DNA from 3 places in the Kitasatospora sp. NPDC056076 genome. Region 1 is predicted to be linked to each of the others. Evidence: riboswitches for the same ligand, from Rfam matches in the RefSeq annotation. Region 1 holds a riboswitch; each other region holds the start of a gene.
The links. A riboswitch is a leader RNA that binds a small molecule or an ion and turns the genes downstream of it on or off. The one in region 1 is predicted to bind cyclic di-AMP.

Region 1 (6,010 bases):
GCCGACCGGGCCCGGGCACAATGAGCACCGACCCCCGCCACCCGACCGGAGCACGAGCCCGATGAGTCAGACCGTCACCCGCGCCCTGCGCATCCTCGCCGAACTCGGCGAGGGCGAGCGCTCCCTCGACCAGTTGGCCGAGGTCCTCGGCGTGCACAAGACCACCGTGCTCCGGCTGCTCCAGAGCCTGGAGGAGGAACGGTTCGTCTACCGCGACGCGGCCTACCGCTACCACCTCGGCGCCGGCCTGTTCGCCCTGTCCGGCCTCGCCCTGGAGCAGCGCGGCATCCGCCGGATCGCCGCCCCGCACCTCGCCGAGCTGAACTCCGCCACCGGCCAGACCGTGCACCTGGCGGCCTACGAGGGCGGCGAGGTGGTCTACATCGACAAGTTCGACTCCCGCCACCCGGTCAGGATGTACTCCCGGATCGGCCTGCGCGCCGCCCTGCACAGCGCCGCCGTCTCCAAGGTCCTGCTGGCCGACCTCCCGCTGCCCGAGCGCCGCCGGGTGGTGGCCGGGATCGACTTCACCCCGCACACCGAACGCACCCTCACCACGCCCGAGGCGCTGCTCGCCGAGCTGGAGAAGGTCGCGGCCCAGGGCTGGGCGCAGGACCACGCCGAGCACGAGGCCTTCATCAACTGCGTCGCCGCCCCGATCCGGGACGCCAGCGGCCGGGTGGTCGCCGCCGCCTCCATCTCCGTCCCGGACGTCCTCCTCCCGTACGAGCAGGTGCTGGACCTGCTCCCGCAGCTGCTCGCGACCGCCCGGGCGGTGTCGGCCGACTGCGGCCGCCCCGATCACAACTGACGAACCGTCACCGAACAGTCACCGACCGCAAGGAGTCCCGACCCCGATGTCCTCCGACAAGACCGAGATCCGCACCGACGGCGCCCCGGCCCCGGCCTGGATGTTCTCCCAGGGCGTCCGCAAGGGCCCGATCCTCCAGGTCTCCGGCCAGGGCCCGCAGGATCCGGCGACCGGCGAGTACCTCCACCACGGCGACGTGAAGGCGCAGACCCGCCGCACCCTGGAGAACGTCAAGGCCATCGTCGAGGCCGGCGGCGCCACCATCGAGGACGTGGTGATGTTCCGCGTCTACCTCACCAAGCGCGCCGACTTCCCGCTGATGAACGAGGTCTACGCCGAGTTCATCGAGGAGAACGTCAAGCCCGGCGGGGTGAAGCCGTGCCGCACCACGATCTTCGTCGAACTGCCGCAGGAGCCGATGCTGGTGGAGATCGACGCCCAGGCCGTCATCGGCTGACCACCTGACCGCCTGACCGCCCGGCGGCCTGACGGCCCGACGGCCCGACCCGCCGCCACGACACCCCGAGGGCCCGGACGCCACCAACGCGTCCGGGCCCTCGGCGCATCCCCACCCCGCCACGCCGCCGCGCCACCGCCCGCCCACTTGCCACACCTCCAGGGGGACATTAGGTTAGCCTCACCTAACCAACAGGAGGTCCGTTCATGAGCATCACCGCCGGTGACGCCGAGGTGCCCGAGCCCACCACCGCCGAGCGGGTCCGCAGCCTGCTCAGCGCGGCCTCCTCGCTCACCGTCCGCGCCCTCGGCGAGCACCACGACCTGGACACCCCGGTCTCCGTCCACGGCTCCCGGCTGCGCCTGCGCGCCCCGCTGGACGCCCCGCTCGTCGCGGCCCTCGCCGGCGCCACCGCCACCGACGGCCTGGCCGTCGTGCTCGACGTCACCGACGTCTCCCCCGTGGCGGTCCGCGACCGCATCCGCGGCCGGCTCACCCTGGCCGGCCGGCTGCACCTGGCCCACCTCGCCGACGACGGCCTCAGCGTCCACCTGCGGGTCGACGTCGCCCACGCCGTCCTCGCCACCCCGTACGGCACCGGCGCGCTCACCGCCGCCGACCTCTCCCTCGCCGCCCCCGACCCGCTGGCCCGTCACGAGGCCGCCCTGCTCACCCACCTGGCCGACGACCACGCCGACGCCCTCGACCTGCTCACCCGGCTGCTCGACCCGGCACTGCTCACCCACGGCCCGGCCGTCCGCCCGCTCGCCCTGGACCGCCACGGCCTGGTGCTGCGCCTGGACCACTCGCACGGCCACCGCGACGTCCGCCTGGTCTTCCCCGAGCCCGCCCGCGACACCGAGGACTTCGGCCACCGGATGCACGACCTGATGGCCGCCGCCGAACACGGCCTCCCGGCCCGCCGCACCTGACGCCGCCGCAGTCGGCGCAGTCAGCGCAGTCAGCGCGAATACGAGACGTACCCGTGGACCACGACGACCGAGCGGAAAACGGCAGCGGCCGGCCCGGCCGTACGAGAGGTTGTCCCGTACGGCCGGGCCGGCCTTGGGCGTGTCCCGCGCCCAGGTCCACCGGTGCGGCGATCACCCGGTCGAGCGGTCACCCGACATGACCATCCCGGGCGTCGATTCGCCCCGCACCAGCGGTGGTTCACACGTTCCTGCGGAAGGACCCGGAGGGTCAGAGCGCGACGCCGTGCGCCCGCAGGTAGGCGACCGGGTCGATGTCCGAGCCGTACTCGGAACCGGTACGGATCTCGAAGTGCAGGTGCGGGCCGGTCACGTTGCCGGTCGCACCGGAGAGACCGAGCTGCTGGCCGGCGGTGACGGTCTGACCGACGCTCACGCCGATCGAGGACAGGTGCGCGTACTGGGCGTACTTGCCGTCGGCGAGCTTGATCTCGACCTCGTTGCCGTAGGCGCCGTCGCTGCCGGCCTTCACCACGACACCGTTGGCGACGGCGCGCAGCGGGGTGCCGGTGGAGGCGACGAAGTCCTGGCCGGTGTGGTGGCCGGAGGCCCACATCGAGCCGGCCACGCCGTAGGCCTCGCCCAGCACGGGGTTGGCGAGCGGGGCGACGTAGCCGGAGGTGGCGGCGACCGGGGCCGCGGTCACGGCCTGGGCCGGGGCGGCGGTCTGAACCTGGGTCTGCACCTGGGCGCCGGGCTTGGCGGCCTCGGTCCGGACCTGCACCTGGGAGTCCGCGGCAGCGGAGGTGTCCTGGGTGACCGGCGCGGCGGACTTCGCCGGAGCGGCCGGCTTGGCCGGGGCGGCGGCGTGACCGGCGAGGGCCAGCTGCTGACCGGGGAAGATCAGGTTCGGGTCGGCGCCGACCACCGAGCGGTTCTGCTCGTACAGCGCGTGCCAGCCGCCCTCGACGTTCTTGGCGTCGGCGATCTTCGACAGGGTGTCACCGCTGACGACGCGGTAGCTCTGCTGGGCGGCCGGGGCGGCAGCCGGAGCGGCGGCCCCGGAAGCGGCCGGGGCGGTGGTGGCCGCCGGGGCGGTGTGCGCCTGGGCGCTCATCGCGGTCACGAGCGGCAGGACGAACGAGGCCCCGGTGACGGCGGTGGCGATGCCGATGCGGGCGGCACGGGGCAGGGCGATACGACGAGCCTGTGCAGGCATGGAATTTTCCTCTCCGACGCCTGCGAGGTGAGCTGTCGGGTTCGGGCTGGAGTTGCCCGGCCGCATGTGCGGCTTCACCCCAAGCCGGCCCTGGTGGTCCGCGCCCGAAAAGGCGCGAACTCCGGTCCGGCGACTTACCTGTGGGTCCCCCGCTCCTGCCGTACAGAGTTCGGTGCGAGCCACCGGGCAGCGGCAGGACTCGGCGTTCCACCCGGTGGATCCGTCCGGACTGGCCGGGCGGTCGCTGAACTAAAACTCATCCGTTCGGGTGAAGCAATGTCGATCTCTTGAATCGGCAACAACCCCCGCGGCCCCGTCACCCTCCGAATGATCCCTTGCACGCTCCGTGCACGATCCATTCACCCGGCGCCACTGATCCACCACCCTGCGCCGCCGGGACCACCCCCGTGCGACCGTCCGTTCACGCACCGCCACCGACCGACACACCACCCGGTGACCCTTGTCACGTACGCCCCGGCGGGCGCAGGATTCGGCCCGTGGCCACCTCTCAAGCCGGCACTCTGCGCCTGGGCACCGCGCAGGGCCGCTGGGTACTCCTCGCGACAGTGCTCGGCTCCAGCATGGCGATGCTCGACGGCACCGTCGTCAACGTCGCCCTGCCCCGGATCGGCGCCGACCTCGGCGCCTCCCTCGCCTCCCTGCAATGGACCCTGAACGCCTATCTGCTCACCCTGGCCGGCCTGATCCTGCTCGGCGGCGCCCTCGGCGACCGCTACGGACGGCGCCGGGTCTTCCTGATCGGCGTGGTCTGGTTCGCCGTCGCCTCCGCGGCCTGCGCCGCAGCGCCGACCATCCACGTGCTGATCGCCGCCCGCGCCGTCCAGGGCATCGGCGGCGCGCTGCTCACCCCGGGCTCGCTGGCCATGCTCCAGGCGGTCTTCCACCCGGACGACCGCTCGGCGGCGGTCGGCCTCTGGTCCGGCCTGGGCGGGGTGTCGGCGGCCGTCGGCCCCTTCCTCGGCGGCTGGCTGGTGGACGGCCCGGGCTGGCGCTGGATCTTCCTGCTGAACCTGCCGCTGGCTGCCGCCGTGATCGCGGTGACCTCCCGTTACGTCCCGGAGAGCCGGGACGAGTCCGCCGCCGGCCGCTTCGACGTGCCCGGCGCCCTGCTCGCCGCCCTCGCGCTCGGCGCCGTCACCTACGCGCTCACCGCCGCCGGGGAGGGACTGTCCCCCGCCGTCTGGGTCACCGGTGCGATCGGCCTGCTACTGGCCGCCGCCTTCGTGGCCGTCGAGCGGCGCACGCCCGACCCGATGCTGCCGCTCGGCCTGTTCTCCTCCCGGCTGTTCACCGCCGTGAACCTGGTCACCCTCTGCGTCTACGCGGCGTTCAGCGGGGTCTTCTTCCTGCTGGTGGTGCAGCTGCAGATCGTCTCGGGCTTCTCCCCGCTGGTCTCCGGCTTCGCCCTGGTGCCGATCACGGTGCTGATGCTGACCCTGTCCGCGCGCGCCGGGCGGCTCGGCAAGCGGATCGGCCCGCGCGTCCCGCTCACCGTCGGCCCGCTGCTGTGCGCCGCCGGGGTGCTGCTGATGCTGCGCACCGGCCCCGGCTCCTCCTACTGGGCGGACGTGCTGCCCGCGGTCGCGGTGATGGGCTCCGGGATGACGCTGCTGGTCGCCCCGCTGACCGCCACCGTGCTGGCCGCCGTCGAGGTGCGGCACGCGGGCATCGCCAGCGGCGTCAACAACGCCGCCGCCCGCGCGGCCGGGCTGCTCGCGGTCGCCGCCCTGCCGGCCCTGGCCGGACTGAGCGGCGACGCCTACCGGGTGCCCTCCGCGGTGGACTCCGCCTTCCACACCGCGATGCTGATCTGTGCCGGCCTGCTGGCCGCCGGCGGGCTGATCGCCTTCGCCACCGTCCGGGGCAATGTGCTGGCGCCGGAGGAGGAGCACCCGGTGGCCGAGCCGAACTGCGACTGGCCCTGCGCCACCACCACCCCGCCGCTCGACCCGGGCCGCCCCCGGACGCACGAGGGCCCCGCCACCGGAACGGCGGCAGGGCCCTCGCCAGAGAACTGACTCCTCGTCAGAGGATGTCGCCGGGGGCGTACTTGGCCGCCTCCGGGTAGGCCGCCGCGACGGCCTCCACCTGACGGACGACCTCGGCGACCTGCGCCCCGGCCGCACCGGTGAAGGACAGCCGGTCGGCGAGCAGCGCGTCCAGCCCGGCCCGGTCCAGCGGGATCCGCTCGTCGGCGGCGAGGCGGTCCAGCAGCTCGTTCTCCCGGGCGCCGGCGCGCATCGCCAGCGCCGAGGCGACGGCGTGCTCCTTGATGACCTCGTGGCCGGTCTCCCGGCCGACGCCCGCGCGCACCGCGCCCATCAGCACCTTGGTGGTGGCCAGGAACGGCAGGTAGCGGTCCAGCTCGGCCTCGATCACGGCCGGGAAGGCGCCGAACTCGTCCAGGACGGTGAGGAAGGTCTCCAGCAGGCCGTCGAAGGCGAAGAAGGCGTCCGGCAGCGCGACCCGGCGCACCACGGAGCAGGAGACGTCGCCCTCGTTCCACTGGTCGCCGGCCAGCTCGCCGGTCATCGACGCGTAACCGCGCAGGATGACGGCCAGGCCGTTGACGC
Region 2 (6,010 bases), on a different contig from region 1:
GGTCGGCACGGTCTGGCTCTGGCCCAGACTCGCCCGGAAGAGCTGGCAGGCGGTGCTCGGCCGCATCGGCGCGCTGCTCGCGACTCAGCTGGCGGTGCTCGCCGCGCTCGGGCTGGTGGCAAACAACTACTTCGCCTTCTACAGCAGTTGGGACGACCTGATGGGCACGGGCAGCACCGGCCCGGTCGTCATCCACAACAAGGCGGACGCCTCCGGCCGACTGCTGGTCGAGACCATAGGCCAGGCGTCGGTCAAGGGCGGCGGCGCGATGGGCCGTGAGCCCAGCCAGTCCGGCGAGATCCGCAAGGTCCGGATCGACGGCAAGGAGAGCCGGCTGTCGACCGAGGGCTTCGTCTACCTGCCGCCGCAGTACTTCCAGCCCGAGTACGCGCAGAAGCAGTTCCCGGCCGTGATCGTCAGCACCGGATTCCCAGGAATCGCCGAGAACCTGATCACCCGCTTCAACTACCCGGGCGCCGCGCTCAAGCTGCTGCAGGAGGGCCGGATGCAGCCGACCGTCATGGTCCTGATGCGTCCCTCGCCCGCCCTGCCGCAGGACACCGAGTGCGAGGACATCCCGGGCGGCGCCCAGTCCGACACGTACTTCACCAAGGACGTCCCGTCGGCGATCCAGGCCAGCTACCGGGTCTCGGCCGACCCCCGGGCCTGGGCCTTCATGGGCAACTCCACCGGCGGCTACTGCGCGCTCAAGCTGGCCATGCGCCACCCGGACGTCTTCCCGACCGCCGTGTCCCTGTCCGGGTACTACGAGGCGGCCGACGACCCGACCACCGGCGACCTCTTCGGCGGCAGCAAGCAGCGCCGCGACGAGGCCGACCTGATGTGGCGGTTGAAGAACCTGCCGCAGCCGGACGTCTCCGTGCTGCTGGCCGGCACCAAGAAGGGCGACGGCAACTACAAGCACGACACCGAGGCGTTCATCGACGCCGCGAGGAGCCCGATGAAGGTCTCCTACAGCATGCTCGAGAACGGCGGCCACAACTTCGAGACCTGGAGCGCCCTGCTGCCGTCCTCGCTGGAGTGGCTGTCCCAGCACCTCAAGGTCCCGAACCAGCCGGGCCACCCGGGCCAGACCGTCTGACGGCGCCGCCCGCGGAACGCACCGAACCCCCGGAAGCCTCGGCTCCCGGGGGTTCGGTGCGTTCCGGCGCCGGTCAGGCGACCCGTTCCAGCGTCCCGGTGTGCAGCTGGCCGACCCGGCCGCCCTCGCCCTCGAAGGTCCAGAAGGCCCGTACGGTCAGCGCGTTGAGGTCCATCACGTGACTGACGGTGATCCCGCTCTGTTCCGTCCAGCTGATGAAGTAGATCTCCGGCGCGACCTCGGCGACGTGCAGTCGCACGTCCTCCCACTGGCCCGCCGACTCACCGAGGCCCTCCCAGCGCAGCCGGGTGCCGTCGGCCGAGTAGGAGTTGCGGAAGGCCGCGCCGTTGTCGGCCCGGAAGACGTAGGTACGGCCGGCGAAGGCGGGCAGGGGCGCGGTCATGGTGGGGCGGAACCTCTTCTCTGGAACGGGGGACGGGTCGTACGGCTCCGGCCGGTGCTCTTGTGCACCGCGGAAAATCCCAGGGCTCCAATTTATCCGATGGGGCGGACTCGGGCGGCTCCACGCCACGGCGGTCACGCACGGTCCGCCACCGCGGCACCGCGCACCGTGTGTGACCGGCAGCCCGGGGGGCCCAGCGGGGCCGCGGGTTGGCGTCGGCTCCATTGATCAACTCGGCCGCCACGCAGCGTCGTTGATCGACACCACTGTGAGCTGCGCGACAACCGGCCCCATGAGGTTGTCCGTCCACGGACGGCCTGCCTAGCCTGCAGTCGTCGTCCGCTGTCGCGGACCCCGCCGCCGGGACGCCGAGTCCCGTCCACCCGCCGGCGAGTACCCGAGCACCACAGCGGACGGGAGCGGGGGAACCAAGGTCAGCGCCCGGCCCGTACGCACCAGCGTGCGGGGCGTGGCTAGGGGTGAAGCCGCTCCACAGGCGGCCGGGCAACTGCAGCCCGAATCCGACAGCTCACCTCGCAGGCGTGGCAGAGGACCCCCATGCACCAGCCTGCCCGGCGCCGTCGCGCGCCCCGCCACGCCCGTCCGTCCCGCCGCGGCCGCAACGCCGCCCTCGCCACGACCGGGGCGCTCGCCATCACCGGCGCCGGCCTGCTCGGTCTGCCGTCCGTCTCCGGCGCCCAGGCCGCCACCGGCCCGACCGTCACCCAGGACCGGCTCGCCCCGGCCACCATGGTCGCCGGCAGGGCCGGCACCGCCTCGCTGGCCCTGCACTCCTCGTCCTGCTTCACCGCCAAGACCGTCGGCGTCGGCGTCCGTGACGCGCGCGGCACCAACCTGGACTTCCCGGGCAACGCGAGCAACGTGCAGATCTGCCCCGGCGGACTCACCTACACCAGCGCCGCCCGCACCCTGGCCGCCGGGACGTACACCCAGTTCGGCTTCTGGCAGGACCTCGGCGGCGCCTGGCACAACCTGCCCTCGCAGCAGCTGGTGGTCTCGGCCACGGGTACGCCCACGCCGGCCCCGTCCCCGACGGCGACCCCGACGGCGAAGCCCACCGCGACTCCGACCGCGACCGCGAGCCCGACGGCGAAGCCCACCGCGACCGCGTCCCCCACCGCGAGCCCGACCGCGACGCCGACCGCGACGCCGACCCCCACCGCCACGGCCACCCCGACGACCCCGGCGCCGTCCTCCCTGATCGCCGGCAAGTCGCTGACCTGGTCCGACGAGTTCAACAGCCCGATCAACTGGGGCCAGCGCTGGGTCGGCGACAAGAGCACCTCGTACAAGTACGGGAACCACAACCCGGACGACAACAAGCTCGACTGGCTGAACAAGAACAACGTCACCGTCGCGAACGGCGTCGCCACCTTCACCGCCACCCCGGGCGGGCCGACGCTGGAGAACGGCAAGCAGTCCTGGAACACCGGCTTCCTGACCACCGAGGGCTCCGCCGAGGGCTTCCAGGTCAAGACCGGCGACTACGCCGAGACCCGGGTCAAGCTGCCCGCCGGCACCGGCGCCTGGCCCGCCCTGTGGACCTGGAAGAACGGCAACGGGGAGATCGACTCCTTCGAGTACCACCCCGACAACCCGAACCTGCTGGAGCTGACCAACCACGTCAACCCCGGCAACCCCGACTACTACACCGACGCGGGCGCCATCGGCACCGACCAGTGGGTGACCATCGGCACCTACTACGGCGCCAACTCGGTGGACTGGTACGTCAACGGCGTCAAGGTGTTCTCGGACGGCAAGGGCGTCGGAGCCAACTTCTCGGCGTACCTGATCCTCAACCTCTCGGTGAGCGCCGGCAAGTACCACCCGGCGCCGCAGGGGAACGCCCCGATCACCATGGCCGCCGACTACGTCCGCGTCTACCGGTAACCACGTCTACCGGTAACCACGAGCCCGCCCCATCGGTCAACGGAGGTCCGGCAGCCGCTCGCCGGACGGCCGGTGACCGGTGGGGCGATCCGGTCCGTCAGTCGCCCGCCGTCTCGACGACCCTGATGTCGAACTCCTCCCGGTGGCCCCTGCCGCCCGGGTCGTCCGCGCTGCGCACCTCGACCGAGCCGCCCTCCAGAACCCCGAGCGGCAGGTTGTCGGAGAGCCGGACCGGGACGAGGGCGGTCACGCTGCGCCCGTCCGGCAGCCCGGGACCGAACACGCAGCGCACCTGCCTGCCGCGCGAGACGACCGCACAGTCCTCGGGGTAGTACGGGCCCTCCGGGGTCACCCCGTCCGGCAGGGTGACCGTGATCGTGAGCGGTGAGGCGGTGGTGTCCGGGCCGAGATTGGCCACGAAGGCGTGGATGGTGGTGGCGCCGCCGGGCGGGGCCGGATCCGGGTCGATCCGGACCACCTCCAGGTGGGAGCGGGACGTCTTGGCGACCACGGCGGGCAGAGTGGACGCCTCGGGCGCCCCCGGCGCGACGGTCCCCAGATCCGGACGCGGCACCGGGTGCCGCACCGCCCAGGAGGGCCCGGCGGCCAGCGCGGCCACCGCGCAGCCCGCCGTCACCGCCGCCAGCAATCCGGCCCGGCCGAACCTCCTGCGCCCCGCGCCGCCCCGTACTCCGTGCTGCTCCACGCCGCTCACCCTGTTCCCGTGCTCCGGCGGCCCGCACCGTCGCGGGCCGCGTCCGCACCAGGGTGTCCGAGCCGCCGCCGCGAGGGCGCCGCAACTCGCCCACCGCCACTCGAACGGCGGGGGCACCGGTCATGGCCCGATCGCTCTTGCCGGTCAAGGCGGTTGACGGAGCGTCAGGGTGCCAGGACCTGCCCCAGCCGGGCCGCGATCTGGTGCATCACCGGCACCAGTGCGGACGCCCCCGCCTGCTCCTCCAGCGCCCGGATCCGGGCCTCCGGGCCGGAGACGGAGAGCGCGGTGGGCGTCGGCGCGCCCGGGACGGCGAGCGCGATGCAGCGGACGCCGATCTCCTGCTCCTGGTCGTCCACCACGTACCCGCGCTCGCGCGCCTCGGCGAGCTGGTCCATCAGCTCCTGCGGGTCGGTGAGGGTGTACTCGGTGTGGGCGGGCAGCGGGTTGGGGCCCAGGACCGCGCGCGCCTCGTCCTCGGGGAGCTGGGCGAGCAGCGCCTTGCCGACGCCGGTGCAGTGCGGCTGCACCCGCCGGCCGACCTCGGTGAACATCCGCATCGAGCGCCGCGACTGCACCTGCCCGACGTACACCACCTCGCCGCCCTCCAGTACCGCGAGGTTGGCGGTCTCGCCGGTGGCCTCCATGAGTTCGGCCAGGTACGGGCGGGCCCAGCTGCCGAGCAGGCGGCCGGCGGTCTCGCCGAGCCGGATCAGCCGGGGGCCGAGGGTGTAGCGGCGGGCGGTGTCCTGGCGGACATAGCCCTGCTGGACGAGGGTACGAACCAGTCGGTGGATGGTCGGCATCGGGAGGCCGGAGCTGGTGGAGAGCTCACTGAGGGTGGCCACGCCGCCCGAGTCGGCCAGCGCCTCCAGGAGTTGGAAGGCGCGCTCGACGGACTGCACGCCGCCGCTCGCGCGGTCGGCGCCTGTCGTCGATGCTGTGTCGGGGGTCGCAACCACCGGCGTTCCCTTCGCTGTCGGGGAGGAGTAGAGTCCCGGCGACCTCTTCAACAAACCGTTGAAATTCTGTATCGCGGAAACTAGTCTCCACCTTACAGAATCGAACCCGCCGACAGGCGGGTAACGATCGAGGAAGTTCCCGAGGAAGTTCCCACCGGAGCTCCCTTCGCCAGGCTCAACCGTCTTAGGAGTGTCCTGCTCATGGCTGCAGCTCAGGGGCCCGTCGGCGCCTCCCCCGCCGCTCCGGTCGTCACTGTCGCCGGACCGCGCGTCCATCGGGCCGAGGAGGTGCTCACCCCGGAGGCGGTCGCCTTCGTCGTGGGCCTCCATCGCGCCTTCGAGGGCCGTCGACAGGAGCTCCTGGCGAGGCGGAAGAGCCGACGCGCGGAGATCGCCCGCACCGGCACGCTGGACTTCCTCCCCGAGACCGCCGACGTCCGGGCCGGCGACTGGAAGGTCGCCGAGGCGCCGCGCGCCCTCCGGGACCGCCGGGTCGAGATCACCGGGCCCACCGACCGCAAGATGGTCATCAACGCGCTCAACTCCGGGGCGAGGATCTGGCTCGCCGACTTCGAGGACGCCACCTCCCCGACCTGGGAGAACGTGGTCAGCGGCCAGGTCAACCTGATCGACGCCTTCGAGGGCCGGATCGACTTCACCAGCTCGGCCGGCAAGGCCTACGCCCTCAAGCCCGCCGCCGAACTCGCCACCGTCGTGGTCCGCCCGCGCGGCTGGCACCTGGACGAGAACCACCTGCTGGTCGACGGCGTCCCGGTGGCCGGCGCGTTCGTCGACTTCGGCCTGTACTTCTTCCACAACGCGGCCCGGCTCATCGCCAAGGGCGCCGAGGACCCCAACTCCGGCCCGTACTTCTACCTGCCGAAGACCGAGAGCCACCTCGAGGCCCGGCTCTGGAA
Region 3 (6,010 bases), on a different contig from region 1:
GGAGACGCCGACCACGGGGCAGCCCGGCCGGTCGAGTTCGGAGGCGAGGTCCTCGGCGATGCCGACGTGGGTGTCGGCGATCAGCATCCCGGCGGTGCCGGCCGCGGTGAACCGGCGGGCGAGGTCGGCCCCCGAACCGCCCGCGAGTACCGCGATGACGACGACTGCTCCGCTGACCGTCATTGGTCCAGCTCCTCCCTGCGGGCGACACCGCACCGGCGCCCGCGCGTACTTCGGAGGATCGTAGGCAGGTCCTGACCCTCCGCAACAGGGATTACCCCTCAGGTGACCAGGCTCACGCCTGCCGCCCGGCCAAGAGCTGGCCAAGGCCCGTCCACGCACCGTCCACGGGCCGTCCACGGAGTGTCGGCGTTCCGCTCGCGCGCCGGTCACGGACGGTTCGCGCGGCGGTGGCCTCCGGCCGGCCGCGGGGGCGCGTGCGCCGGTGGTCCGGGCCCCTCCGGTCCAGCGGTTACGGTCGACCCATGCCAGCTCAGCCCGAGGGCGCCCAGCCCGCCGCCCAGCCCGACCCGCAGCTCTTCACCTGGGAGTTCGCCGCCGACCCGTACCCCGCCTACGCCTGGCTGCGCGAGCACGCCCCGGTGCACCGCACCACGCTGCCGAGCGGGGTGGAGGCCTGGCTGGTGACGCGCTACGCGGACGCCCGGCAGGCGCTCGCGGACGGCCGGCTCTCGAAGAACCCGGCGCACCACAGCGGGCAGGCGCACCGCACCGGCCGGGTGGGCATCCCGGGGGAGCGGCAGGCGGACCTGATGACCCACCTGCTGAACATCGACCCGCCGGACCACACCCGGCTGCGCCGCCTGGTGTCGAAGGCGTTCACGCCGCGCCGGGTGGCGGAGTTCGAGCCGCGGGTGCAGCAGCTCACCGACCGGCTGATCGACGGCTTCGCGCAGCGCGGTTCGGCGGACCTGATCCACGAGTTCGCGTTCCCGCTCCCCATCTACGCGATCTGCGACATGCTCGGCGTTCCCTCCGAGGACCAGGACGACTTCCGGGACTGGGCCGGAATGATGATCCGGCACGGGGGCGGCCAACGCGGCGGCGTGGGGCGGGCGGTGAAGCGGATGCGGGCGTACCTGCTGGAGCTGATCCACCGCAAGCGGGCGGACCTCGGGGACGACCTGATCTCCGGCCTGATCCGGGCGAGCGACCACGGCGAGCACCTGACCGAGAACGAGGCCGCCGCGATGGCCTTCATCCTCCTCTTCGCCGGGTTCGAGACGACGGTGAACCTGATCGGCAACGGGACGTACGCGCTGCTGCGCAATCCCGGGCAGCGGGCCCTGCTGCAGGAGTCGGTGGCCCGCGGCGAGACCGCGCTGCTGGAGACCGGGATCGAGGAACTCCTGCGCTACGACGGGCCGGTGGAGCTGGCGACCTGGCGGTTCGCGACCGCTCCGCTGACCATCGGCGGGGTGGAGATCCCGGTCGGGGACCCGGTGCTGGTGGTGCTGGCGGCGGCGGACCGCGATCCGGCCAGGTTCTCCGACGAGAACACCCTCGACCTGGCCCGGAGCGACAACCCGCACCTGGGGTTCGGGCACGGCATCCACTACTGCATCGGAGCCCCGCTGGCCCGGCTGGAGGGGCGGTCCGCGCTGGCCACGCTGCTTTCCCGGCTGCCGGATCTGCGGCTGGCCGAAAGCCCGGAGAATCTGCGCTGGCGGGGTGGCCTGATCATGCGTGGATTGCGCGAACTTCCGGTCGAATTCAGTCCGGAGCCCCGGTCGCCGCACAGTCGTCCTGAGGCCACGACACGCTGACGAAGCATCCGGAACCGGCCACCGGCGGTGGTATGAACGCTCATCAAACCGGACAAAGCCCCGCCGTTGGTAGGCGATCGAACACGGGCCGTAATTCTTGTGTGATGTCGGTGATATGAGCTTGTGATTCGTCTGAGGATCTGTCTAGTCTCCGTGGAGTTCGCAGCTGCGGACCTCGTGCGCGGACGCCGAATCCTGCCCGCCGCGTCACGGGAAACCGACCAGAACCCTGGGCAGGGGCGGGGGAACCAGGTTTGTTGCCGTTCCTCCACGGCTCGGGGTGAAGCCGCCCGCGCGGAATCGATTCCGCAGACGGCGGCCGGGCCACCTCCCGGTCCGAACCCGACAGCTCACCTCGCAGGCGTGCGGAGAGGGACCTTCATGCTGTTCGTTGGAACCGGCCGTCATCGCCGTCGCACCCAGGCCGAGAAGGCCATCGCCGTCGCCGGTGTGGCCGGCGTCGGACTCGCACTGCCGCTCCTCTCCGCCACCGGCGCCTCCGCCGCCCCGGCCTCCGTCTGGGACTCCGTCGCCCAGTGCGAGAGCGGCGGCAACTGGAGCATCAACACCGGCAACGGCTTCTCCGGCGGCCTCCAGTTCACCCCCAGCACCTGGAAGGCGTACGGCGGCACCGCGTACGCGGCGCAGGCCAACCAGGCCAGCAAGGGGCAGCAGATTGCCGTCGCCGAGAAGGTCCTCGCCTCGCAGGGCCCCGGCGCCTGGCCGGTCTGCTCCCAGAAGGCGGGCCTGAGCAAGGGCGGCGCCCCGGCCGAGGTGGACACCTCCTCGGACGCCAAGCCGCAGAAGCAGCAGGCCCAGAAGCAGGCACCCAAGCAGCAGGCCCCCAAGGCCGCCGCCAAGCCCGCCCAGCCGAAGCCGGTCCAGCAGTACGCGCCGAAGCACGCCGCGCCGAAGCAGGTCGAGCAGCCCGCCGCCCCGTCGGCGCAGCAGTACGCCCCCAAGCACGCCGCCCCGAGGGCCGCGCAGGCCCCGGCCGCCACGACCGGCCACGACTACACCGTCCGGGACGGTGACACCCTGTCGGGCATCGCCACCGCCCAGGGCGTGTCCGGCGGCTGGCAGGCGCTCTACGACGGCAACCGCACCACGGTCGGCGGCAACCCGGACATGATCGTGCCCGGCCAGGTCCTGCACCTGGGCTGAGCCGGACCGTTCCACGGCGAACGACACGCTGGACACGTAGGGGGCCGCGCCCGGCGGCCCCCTACGTCCGCGTTCGCCGGCCCCGATGGACGCCCCGGTGGGACGCACCGGGACGAGCAGGTGAACTACCGGTGGGTAGCCGGGCCACACGGTGAGACGCAGCCCGGGCCGAGGTGGCCCCGGGAGCCCGGGCGGTTAGGCTCTGGTCGTAACGACTCCGCAATCGTCCGGCCGACAGCACCACCCGCCGCCGGACCCTGCTTCCGCAAGGAGATGCTTCGTGCCGTCCATCGATGTCGTCGTAGCCCGTGAAATCCTCGACTCCCGCGGCAACCCCACGGTCGAGGTCGAGGTCGGCCTCGACGACGGCAGCACGGGTCGTGCCGCTGTTCCGTCGGGTGCCTCGACCGGCGCCTTCGAGGCGCTCGAACTGCGCGACGGCGACAAGAACCGCTACTTCGGCAAGGGCGTGGAGAAGGCCGTCCTGGCCGTCATCGAGCAGATCGGCCCGGAGCTGGTCGGCTACGACGCCACTGAGCAGCGCCTGATCGACCAGGCCATGCTCGACCTGGACGCCACCCCGGACAAGTCCTCGCTCGGCGCCAACGCCATCCTGGGCGTCTCGCTGGCCGTCGCGCACGCCGCCTCCGAGGCCAGCGACCTGCCGCTGTTCCGCTACCTGGGCGGCCCGAACGCCCACGTCCTGCCGGTCCCGATGATGAACATCCTCAACGGCGGCTCGCACGCGGACTCCAACGTCGACATCCAGGAGTTCATGATCGCTCCGATCGGCGCGGAGTCCTTCTCCGAGGCCGTCCGCTGGGGCGTCGAGGTCTACCACACCCTCAAGGGCGTGCTGAAGGAGCGCGGCCTGTCCACCGGCCTCGGCGACGAGGGCGGCTTCGCGCCGAACCTGGACAGCAACCGCGAGGCCCTGGACCTCATCACCGAGGCCATCCAGAAGGCCGGCTACGTGCCCGGCCGCGACATCGCGCTGGCCCTGGACGTCGCCGCCTCCGAGTTCTTCCAGGACGGTGCCTACCAGTTCGAGGGCAAGGCCCTGTCGGCCGCCGAGCTCATCGAGTACTACGCCGAGCTGGTCGCCTCCTACCCGCTGGTCTCCATCGAGGACCCGCTGGACGAGTCGGACTGGGACGGCTGGAAGGCCATGACCGTCAAGCTGGGCGACAAGGTCCAGCTGGTCGGCGACGACCTGTTCGTCACCAACCCGGCCCGCCTGGCCAAGGGCATCGAGACCGGCACCGCCAACGCGCTGCTGGTGAAGGTGAACCAGATCGGCTCGCTGACCGAGACCCTGGACGCCGTCGAGCTGGCCCAGCGCAACGGCTACCGCTGCATGATGTCGCACCGCTCCGGCGAGACCGAGGACGTCACCATCGCCGACCTGGCCGTCGCCACCAACTGCGGCCAGATCAAGACCGGTGCCCCGGCCCGCTCCGAGCGCGTCGCCAAGTACAACCAGCTGCTGCGCATCGAGGAGATCCTCGACGACGCCGCCGAGTACGCCGGCCGCGGCGCCTTCCCGCGGTTCAAGCACGAGGGCTGAGCGCGCCCGGGCCGGGCGGCGTCCGGCCCTGATCCGGGGGCCCGAGGCCCCCGGTAGCGCACGCCTGACCGGTGCCCCGCCGCTCACCCCGTAGGGTGGACGGCGGGGCACCGTCGCGACCAGGAGGGGATACGGGAGATGGCTGGCTGGAGGATCCCGGGCTTGGCGGCCCGGCCTCGGTTCACGAGCCGGGCGACCGTCCTCGTCCTGGTGCTCTGCTCGCTGGTGGCGATCCTGGCCTACCCCACGCGGCAGTTCATCTCCCAGCGCGCCGAGATCTCCGCCCAGCGGGCGAAGGCCGACCACGCGCGCCAGCAGGTCGACCAGCTGCGCCGGGACAAGGCGCGCTGGCAGGACCCGGAGTACGTCAAGGCGCAGGCCCGCGCCCGGCTGCACTACGCGGTGCCGGGGGAGACCCCGTACATCGCGGTGGACCCGGCCGGTCCGGCCGCCCGGCCCTCCGCGCCGGCCGGTTCGGCCACCGCCGCCGCCGACGCGGCCGCCGGCCCGGCGAAGGCCGACAAGCCCTGGTACACCAGCATCTGGGACTCGGTGGACGCCGCCGACACCGTCGCGCTGGCCCCCGCCGCACCCCGTCCGCTCCCCCCGTCCTCCGTTGGAGACCCCACCCCCCATGACCACTGAGAACCACCCCGCCGTCTCCGACGCCGACGTCGCGGCCATCGCCGCCCAGCTCGGCCGGGTGCCGCGCGGCCTGCGCGGTGTGGCGCACCGCTGCCCCTGCGGCAACCCCGACGTCGTGGAGACGGCCCCCCGGCTGCCGGACGGCACGCCGTTCCCGACGCTGTACTACCTGACCTGCCCCAAGGCCGCCTCGCTGATCGGCACCCTGGAGGCGGAGGGCGTGATGAAGGACCAGACGGCCCGGCTCGCCGAGGACCCGGAGCTGGCCGCCGCCTACCAGAAGGCGCACGAGGACTACATCGCCCGGCGCGACGCGATCGAGGTGCTGGAGGGCTTCCCGAGCGCCGGCGGCATGCCGGACCGGGTGAAGTGCCTGCACGTGCTGGTCGGCCACTCGCTGGCGGCCGGAGAGGGCGTCAACCCGCTCGGCGACGAGGCGATCGGCATGCTGGAGGACTGGTGGGCCAAGGGCCCGTGCGTCTCCCCGGCGGAGGTCGAGGCGGCCGGTGACCGGGTGCTGCGCAACCGCGCCAAGGACCAGGACCACGAGGCCGTGATCGCGGCCAAGCAGCAGAAGACCGCCGAGCGGGCCGCGAAGAAGCGCGCCGCCGAGGACGGCACGGCGGGGCAGGACGCGACGGCGGAGCAGGAGTCCGAGTGAGCACGACCCGCGTGGCCGCGATCGACTGCGGCACCAACTCGATCCGGCTGCTGGTCGCCGACCTGGACCCGGAGACGGGCGAGATCACCGACCTCGACCGCCGCATGATCATCAACCGGCTGGGCCAGGGCGTGGACCGCACCGGCCGGCTGCACCCGGACGCGCTGGAGCGCACCTTCGCCGCCT

Region 2: linked by a shared signal. The riboswitch ahead of ACFC1T_RS23130 (hypothetical protein) and the one ahead of ACFC1T_RS30380 (peptidoglycan DD-metalloendopeptidase family protein) in region 1 are both predicted to bind cyclic di-AMP.
Region 3: linked by a shared signal. The riboswitch ahead of ACFC1T_RS06840 (transglycosylase family protein) and the one ahead of ACFC1T_RS30380 (peptidoglycan DD-metalloendopeptidase family protein) in region 1 are both predicted to bind cyclic di-AMP.

The regions. Positions count from the first base shown of each region.
Region 1 covers NZ_JBHJWG010000046.1:35,172-41,181, reverse strand. The annotation lists gene ACFC1T_RS30400 (sugar kinase) at 1-24, shown strand, start outside; gene ACFC1T_RS30395 (IclR family transcriptional regulator) at 62-811, shown strand; gene ACFC1T_RS30390 (RidA family protein) at 858-1,268, shown strand; gene ACFC1T_RS30385 (DUF2470 domain-containing protein) at 1,475-2,200, shown strand; gene ACFC1T_RS30380 (peptidoglycan DD-metalloendopeptidase family protein) at 2,469-3,416, opposite strand; cyclic di-AMP (ydaO/yuaA leader) riboswitch at 3,419-3,601, opposite strand; gene ACFC1T_RS30375 (MFS transporter) at 3,914-5,455, shown strand; gene purB (adenylosuccinate lyase) at 5,463-6,010, opposite strand, start outside.
Region 2 covers NZ_JBHJWG010000028.1:77,024-83,033, forward strand. The annotation lists gene ACFC1T_RS23120 (alpha/beta hydrolase) at 1-1,102, shown strand, start outside; gene ACFC1T_RS23125 (MoaF N-terminal domain-containing protein) at 1,176-1,505, opposite strand; cyclic di-AMP (ydaO/yuaA leader) riboswitch at 1,949-2,056, shown strand; gene ACFC1T_RS23130 (hypothetical protein) at 2,064-3,416, shown strand; gene ACFC1T_RS23135 (hypothetical protein) at 3,514-4,122, opposite strand; gene ACFC1T_RS23140 (IclR family transcriptional regulator) at 4,296-5,093, opposite strand; gene aceB (malate synthase A) at 5,295-6,010, shown strand, end outside.
Region 3 covers NZ_JBHJWG010000006.1:10,462-16,471, forward strand. The annotation lists gene ACFC1T_RS06830 (SDR family NAD(P)-dependent oxidoreductase) at 1-183, opposite strand, end outside; gene ACFC1T_RS06835 (cytochrome P450) at 486-1,787, shown strand; cyclic di-AMP (ydaO/yuaA leader) riboswitch at 1,997-2,167, shown strand; gene ACFC1T_RS06840 (transglycosylase family protein) at 2,169-2,951, shown strand; gene eno (phosphopyruvate hydratase) at 3,232-4,518, shown strand; gene ACFC1T_RS06850 (septum formation initiator family protein) at 4,681-5,163, shown strand; partial or broken gene ACFC1T_RS06855 (DUF501 domain-containing protein) at 5,135-5,671, shown strand; gene ACFC1T_RS06860 (exopolyphosphatase) at 5,821-6,010, shown strand, end outside.